Regions from separate parts of the Nonomuraea sp. B10E15 genome, predicted to be linked through region 1. Evidence: riboswitches for the same ligand, from Rfam matches in the RefSeq annotation. Region 1 holds a riboswitch; each other region holds the start of a gene.
What was found. A riboswitch is a leader RNA that binds a small molecule or an ion and turns the genes downstream of it on or off. The one in region 1 is predicted to bind thiamine pyrophosphate.
Positions count from the first base shown of each region.

Region 2: linked by a shared signal. The riboswitch ahead of ABGB14_RS23325 (cytosine permease) and the one ahead of thiC (phosphomethylpyrimidine synthase ThiC) in region 1 are both predicted to bind thiamine pyrophosphate.
Region 3: linked by a shared signal. The riboswitch ahead of thiO (glycine oxidase ThiO) and the one ahead of thiC (phosphomethylpyrimidine synthase ThiC) in region 1 are both predicted to bind thiamine pyrophosphate.

Region 1 covers NZ_JBDPMB010000002.1:608,759-610,991, forward strand. Annotated here, with positions in the region: gene ABGB14_RS11740 (hypothetical protein) at 1-96, opposite strand, end outside; gene ABGB14_RS11745 (class I SAM-dependent methyltransferase) at 135-746, opposite strand; TPP riboswitch at 798-910, shown strand; gene thiC (phosphomethylpyrimidine synthase ThiC) at 903-2,233, shown strand, end outside.
Region 2 covers NZ_JBDPMB010000008.1:77,884-80,116, forward strand. Annotated here, with positions in the region: gene ABGB14_RS23315 (peptidase inhibitor family I36 protein) at 1-98, shown strand, start outside; gene ABGB14_RS23320 (hypothetical protein) at 171-1,016, shown strand; TPP riboswitch at 1,346-1,458, shown strand; gene ABGB14_RS23325 (cytosine permease) at 1,449-2,233, shown strand, end outside.
Region 3 covers NZ_JBDPMB010000001.1:1,487,382-1,489,614, reverse strand. Annotated here, with positions in the region: gene ABGB14_RS06890 (FAD-dependent oxidoreductase) at 1-820, opposite strand, end outside; TPP riboswitch at 880-996, shown strand; gene thiO (glycine oxidase ThiO) at 986-2,122, shown strand; gene thiS (sulfur carrier protein ThiS) at 2,119-2,233, shown strand, end outside.

The DNA of each region.
Region 1 (2,233 bases):
GCTCACCTCGTGCTGGTCCGTCCCGTCGCCGTGGGCGGCGGGGGCGCCGAACGTGGCCAGCAGCACGAGTCCTGCGACAGCGGCGATCTTTTTCATAGTCCCCCTGATGGGGTTGGTACCGCTGGAGAGGGCCGTCAAACCTCGCGCTTGATCGCCAGGACGCTCAGCCATGTGCGCCCGGCGGTGTTCAGGCCGTGCTCGACGGTGTCGAATCCGGCCGCGTGGAGAAGGCGCAGGAGCGCGCCGGGGTCGCGGTGGACGAACCAGCGGTGCCGGCCGGCCTGGCTCGGAACCTCCTCCCACCCTTCCGAGTCGCCCGCCGAGGTGCTCAGGCCCAGCACGCCGCCCGTACGCAGGGTCAGTGACCAGGCGCGGAGCGTGGCATCGGTCTCGGCGGCGGGCACGTGCAGGAGGGCCGCGACCGACCACAGGCCGGCGAGCGAGCCGGGGGCCACGGGCGGCCGGCGCAGGTCGCCCAGCACGGCGGGCACGCCGCGGGCCGCCGCCAGCCCGGTCATGGCGGCCGAGCGGTCCACGCCGACGACCCGCAGCCCGCGCTCGCCCAGCCAGGCGGCGTCCCTGCCCGGCCCGCATCCCAGGTCGGCGACCGTTCCGCCGGCGGGCACGGCGTCGGCGAAGCGCTGCCTGAAGGCCTGGAGGCCGGCGTCGGGCCGCTCGGTGTTCGCGGCGAAGGCGGGGGCGATGTGGTCGTAGGTGGCTGCGGTCGTTGACGTGGGATCTTCCATTTTGCGGATGATGTCATGTTTCGTTCTGGCGGGGGCGTGGGTAGGATCAACGCCGTCCAACGCGGGAGCCCGGTGCGGACCGGGCTGAGAGGACGGCTGCGAGCCGCCGACCGCCAGAACCTGCTCCGGGTAATGCCGGCGAAGGGAGTTTGCGCGATGACCGACGCGCGTGTCCCCACCTTTACCAAGATCTACGAAGGCGACCTCCGCGTGCCCAAGCGCCAGGTCAACCTCTCCGACGGCTCGTCGGTGACGCTCTACGACACCTCGGGCCCGTACACCGACCCGTACGTCGAGACCGACGTGCGGCGCGGGCTGGCGGGCCTGCGCGAGCCGTGGGTCGCCGCCCGCCGCGCGGCGGGCGAGCCGGTGACCCAGGTGGCCTGCGCCAAGCGGGGGATCGTCACCAAGGAGATGGAGTTCGTGGCCGTGCGGGAGGGCGTCACCCCCGAGTTCGTACGCCAGGAGGTCGCCGCCGGCCGGGCCATCATCCCCGCCAACGTCAACCACCCCGAGACCGAGCCGATGATCATCGGCCGCAACTTCCTCGTCAAGATCAACGCCAACATCGGCAACTCCGCCGTGACCTCCTCCATCGAGGAGGAGGTCGAGAAGATGACCTGGGCCACCCGGTGGGGCGCCGACACGATCATGGACCTGTCCACCGGGCCCGACATCCACGAGACCCGCGAGTGGATCATCCGCAACTCGCCGGTGCCGGTCGGGACCGTGCCCATCTACCAGGCGCTGGAGAAGGTCAAGGGCCGCCCGGAGGAGCTGTCGTGGGAGGTCTACCGCGACACCCTGATCGAGCAGTGCGAGCAGGGCGTCGACTACGTGACCGTGCACGCGGGGGTGCGGCTGGCGTACGTGCCGCTCACCGCCCGCCGCAAGACCGGGATCGTCTCGCGCGGGGGCTCGATCATGGCCGCCTGGTGCCTGGCGCACCACCGCGAGAGCTTCCTGTACGAGCACTTCGACGAGATGTGCGAGCTCCTGGCCCGCTACGACGTGTCGTTCTCCCTCGGTGACGGGCTGCGCCCCGGCTCGATCGCGGACGCCAACGACGAGGCCCAGTTCGCCGAGTTGCGCACGCTCGGCGAGCTGACCACGATCGCGCGGGCGCACGACGTCCAGGTGATGATCGAGGGCCCGGGGCACGTGCCCATGCACAAGATCAAGGAGAACGTCGACCTGCAGCGCGAGCTCTGCGACGACGCGCCGTTCTACACCCTCGGCCCGCTCGTCACGGACGTCGCCCCCGGATACGACCACATCACCTCGGGCATCGGCGCCGCCATGATCGGCTGGTACGGCACCGCCATGCTCTGCTACGTCACCCCCAAGGAGCACCTCGGCCTGCCGAACAGGGACGACGTCAAGACCGGCGTGATCACGTACAAGATCGCCGCCCACGCCGCGGACCTCGCCAAGGGCCACCCGGGGGCGCAGGCGTGGGACGACGCGCTCTCGGACGCGCGGTTCGA
Region 2 (2,233 bases), on a different contig from region 1:
TATTCGGACGGGGGGTGGGTCAGCCTGAGGATGGCAAGCTGAAAAATGATGAGATCGGCGACAATCGGGCCAGCGCGTTTAAAATTGTTAACTGCTGAATCTCGCTGCGTATGGGGATCAAGCGAGCGTCGGCACGACGAACGAGTGCGCAAGGAAAGAATTCCTCTTTCTTGGCAGGGGCGGTCGTAGCGCTGGTCGGCGTCGGGGTCGCCGCCTGTGCGGGCGCTGCCCAGAAGCCAGGCACACCGCCGTTCCGGGCAGCCTTCGCGCTGCCCTTCGATGCCTACCGGCTCAATGATGAAGACCTTGTTACGGTCACCGCCGCACGCACCAGGCTCAGACGGGAATGCATGGCCAAGAAGGGCTTCGTCTGGACTGGGAAACAGTCGGCTGCGGATGCCCACCCGCTCCTCAGCAAAAACGCCCGCCGCTACGGCCTTGCCGACTCAGAAGCCGCCCGGCGCTACGGTTACCACGTCCCTGACACGCCGCAAGAAGCACAGGCCCAGGCGGAGGAGGCAGCATGGGCCGGCCGTGCGAGCAAGGCCGAGCAGTCCGCCCTGCTCGGCCCGGGCGGGTGCGTGGACCAGGCGGATTCTGCCCTTTGGAAAGGCGTCCGCGACCGGGACTCCGCATGGCTTGTCGACCTGGAATACGCGGCGGTCGACCAATCCGCGGCAGACCCGGCGGTGGTCATAGCCACCCGGGCATGGAGCGATTGCATGCGCGACAACGGCTTCGACTACCAGACCCCACAAGCCGCGGTGGAGGACCGGCGGTGGAACCTCAACGTACCCAAGGTCTCACCGGCGGAACGGGCCGTGGCCGCCGCTGACGTACGCTGCAAGCAAAAGACCGATCTTGTCACCACTCGCGCCGCAGCGGAATGGCGAATTCAGACGAAGATGATCGAACAGCATGCCAAGCGGTTCGAGGCCCTGCGGAAGGCGAATCAGAGTTACCTCGGCAACGCACGACACACCCTTGACCGGCGAGCGGACAGCGAAGCACGGTGAAGGCGTAATACTTCCGGCAGGAAGCCACGTACCCCGGATCAGGTCGGGTCGCCCGAGGGGATCCCCCCTCGGGCGGCTTCGCCAGGGGCCTGCCGACGGTCGCGGTCATGACCCTGTGGGCGAGAACCTTGGGGCGGCCGGCTCCGTACGAGTTGCGGATGACGTCGTCGTTCTGTACGGCTACGCCCGCTGGGAGTGGTGCTGCCATGGCGGGCGCAGCCGCCACCACGGAGCCGGCCACCCGGGTCATGTCCCCCGGGCTGGCCGAACTCGGAGGGATGAGGCATCATGGGGCCCGCGGAACTTGGACATTCCGGCTCCGCACGTACAAATCAATCCGCGGGAGCTTGAGGCAATCAGGCTGAGAGGGCGACTACGGCTGTCGCCGACCGCATGAACCTGTCCGGGTAATGCCGGCGTAGGGAGTGTGCGATGTCGCACGTCGCCGACGAAGTTCCGCTGACTCTCGACGGTCAGCCCCCCAAGACTCTGGGCGTGCTCGATCAGGGCGCGCTCTGGGCCAACCTCGGTGTCAGCCTCCTCGGCTTCTCAGGGGCGCTGCTCCTGCTCAACCCGACCGGCGACGCGCCGCTGAGCCTGGCCGCCGCGCTGGTGGCGACGGTGGTCGGCAGCCTGATCGGAACGGCCATGGTGGGCCTGTCCGCCATCCCCGGCACCCGCACCGGCCAGCCCGCGATGGTGCTGCTGCGCGGCCTGTTCGGGGCCAGGATCTCCTACGCGCCCACGGTGCTGAACATCGTGCAGATGCTCGGATGGGGCGCTTTCGAGCTGTGGGTGATCGCCAAGGCCGCCACCGCGATCTTCGACGGGGTGGCGTACCCCGTGTGGGTGGTTCTGGCGGGCGTGCTGACCACCGCGCTCACGATCTGGCCGCTCGGCGCGATCCGCCTGCTGCGGCGGTACGTCACCGTCGGCGTGATCGTGTCGATGATCTGGTTCACCTGGTACTTCCTGTCCGAGGCGCCCGCCCCCGCCGGCGGGTCGTGGACCGGGTTCGCTCCGGCCGTCGACTACGTGATCGCGCTGTCGGTGTCCTGGGTGCCGCTGGCCGCCGACTTCGCCCGGCACTCCCGCTCCGGGCGCGCCGCGTTCACCGGGATCGTCGGCGGCTACACGGTGGCCCAGGTGGCCTGCCTCGGGCTCGGCGTCTACGCCGTGGCCATCGCCGGCGCCGCCGCCGTGAACGCCGACAACAC
Region 3 (2,233 bases), on a different contig from region 1:
CGACGCGGAGCCGGGTCTGCCAGCGGCGCGACCACCAGGCGGCGCAGTCGCCGACGGCGACGACGCCGGGCAACGAAGCGCGCAGATGCTCGTCGGTGACGACGCCGTTGTGCAGGTCGATGTCGGCGTCGGCGAGCCACTCGACGGCGGGACGCACGCCGATGCCGGTGACGACCACGTGGGCGTCGACGAACGCACCGCCCACCAACCGCACGCCGCCCTCGTCCACGGAGTCGACCATGGCGCCGAGCCGCAGGTCGATGCCGGAATACCAGGGCTCGGTGCGCGCGCCGATCTCGGCGCCGACGGCGGTGGCGAGCGGCGCGGGGCCGGCCTCGATCACCGTCACCGCGCACCCGGCCCGGCGTGCGGCGGTGGCGACCTCGGCGCCGATCCAGCCGGCGCCGATGATCGCGACGCGGGCGCCGGGGACGAGCATGGCCCTGAGCTCGTGGGCGTCGTCGAGGGTGCGCAGCACGTGCTGGGGACCGTCGCCGGGAAGCCTGATCGGGTCGGCTCCGGTCGCGATGACCAGGCCGTCGTAGCCCAGCTCGCCCTCGGTCGTCTCCACGACCCCCGCGCGCAGCGACTTGGCGCTGACGCCGGGCCAGAACTCGACGCCGAGCGCGGCCAGGTCGGCGCCGACGTAGCTGTCGTCGGCCTCTCCCGACAGCACGGCCTTGGACAGGGGCGGGCGGTCGTAGGGGCGATGGCGTTCCCTGCCGACCATGGTGACGCGCCCGGTGAAGCCCTTCGAGCGCAGCGCCTCCACGGTGCGCAGACCGGCCAGTCCTGCTCCGACGACGACGACGTGGTTCACGCTGATGACCATAACGGGGGCGGTGTCCGGGCGTGACACCGAGGCCGTAGGCTGGTGAGGGAAAGACGCGCGGGAGTCCGGCCGTGACCGGGCTGAGAGGAAGGCTTGACCGGGCCTTCGACCGCAAGACACCTGATCCGGGTCATGCCGGCGAAGGGAGCGCATGTGGACGTGATCGTAGGCGGCGGGATCGTCGGGCTGTCGGCCGCCTGGCGGCTGGCCCGCTCCGGCCGGCCGGTCACCGTGGCCGACCCGGCTCCCGCCTCGGGCGCGTCGCACGCGGCCGCGGGGATGCTGGCTCCGGTCAGCGAGGTGACCTACACCGAGGCGCCGCTGCTGCGGCTGGGGATGGCGGCGCTGCGCCGCTGGCCGTCCTTCGCCGCCGAGCTGGCCGCGGACGCCGGGCTCTCCGGGCCGGCCGCACTCGACTTCCGTACGAACGGCACGCTGGACGTCGCGTTCGGCGCCGACGACCTGGCGGCGCTGGACGAGCTGGCCGCGTTCATGGAGAAGCTGGAGCTGCCGGTCGAGCGGCTGACGGGGCGCGAGTGCCGGCGCCTTGAGCCCATGCTGGCCCCCTCCGTGCGCGGCGGCCTGCTGGCTCCCGGCGACGCCTGGGTCGATCCGCGCCGCGTGACGGCGGCCCTGCTCGCCGCCCTCGACCGGCTGCGCGTCCCGCTGGTGCGGGCGCGCGTGAGCGAGCTCCTGCGTGACGGCGGCAGGGTCACAGGGGTTCGCCTCGCGCCACCGGACGTCCCGGCCCCCGCCGTGGCCGATGGCGGCGTGCCGCGGCAGTTGCGGGCCGAGCGGGTGATCCTGGCGGCCGGGGCGTGGAGCGCCGGGCTCGCCGGGGTGCCGGTGCGGCCGGTCAAGGGGCAGATCATGCGGTTGCGCTCCGCCCAGCCCCTGCTCGGCCGGTGCGTACGCGGCACCGTGCACGGCTCGTCCGTCTACCTGGTCCCCAGGGGCGACGGCGAGCTGGTCGTCGGCGCGACCCAGGAGGAGATGGGGTTCGACACCAGGGTGACGGCCGGCGGGCTCTACGAGCTGCTGCGTGACGCCAGGGAGCTGGTTCCGGGCGTCACCGAGCTGGAGGTGGCCGACGTGGTGGCCGGGCTGCGGCCGGGCACGCCGGACAACCTGCCCGTCATCGGCCCGAGCGGCACGCCCGGGCTCACGCTGGCCACCGGGCACCATCGGGGCGGCGTGCTGCTGGCCCCGTTGACGACGGCCATCCTGCTGGGCGAAGAAGGCGAGCTGGCGGCGCTGTGCTCGCCGGAAAGGTTTCAGGAGATTTCATGATTGTGATGATCAATGGGACCGCGCACGAGGTGATCGACGGCACGACCGTGGCGCAGGCCGTGAGCACGTTGACCGCGGCCACCACCGGAGTGGCCGTGGCCGTGAACGACG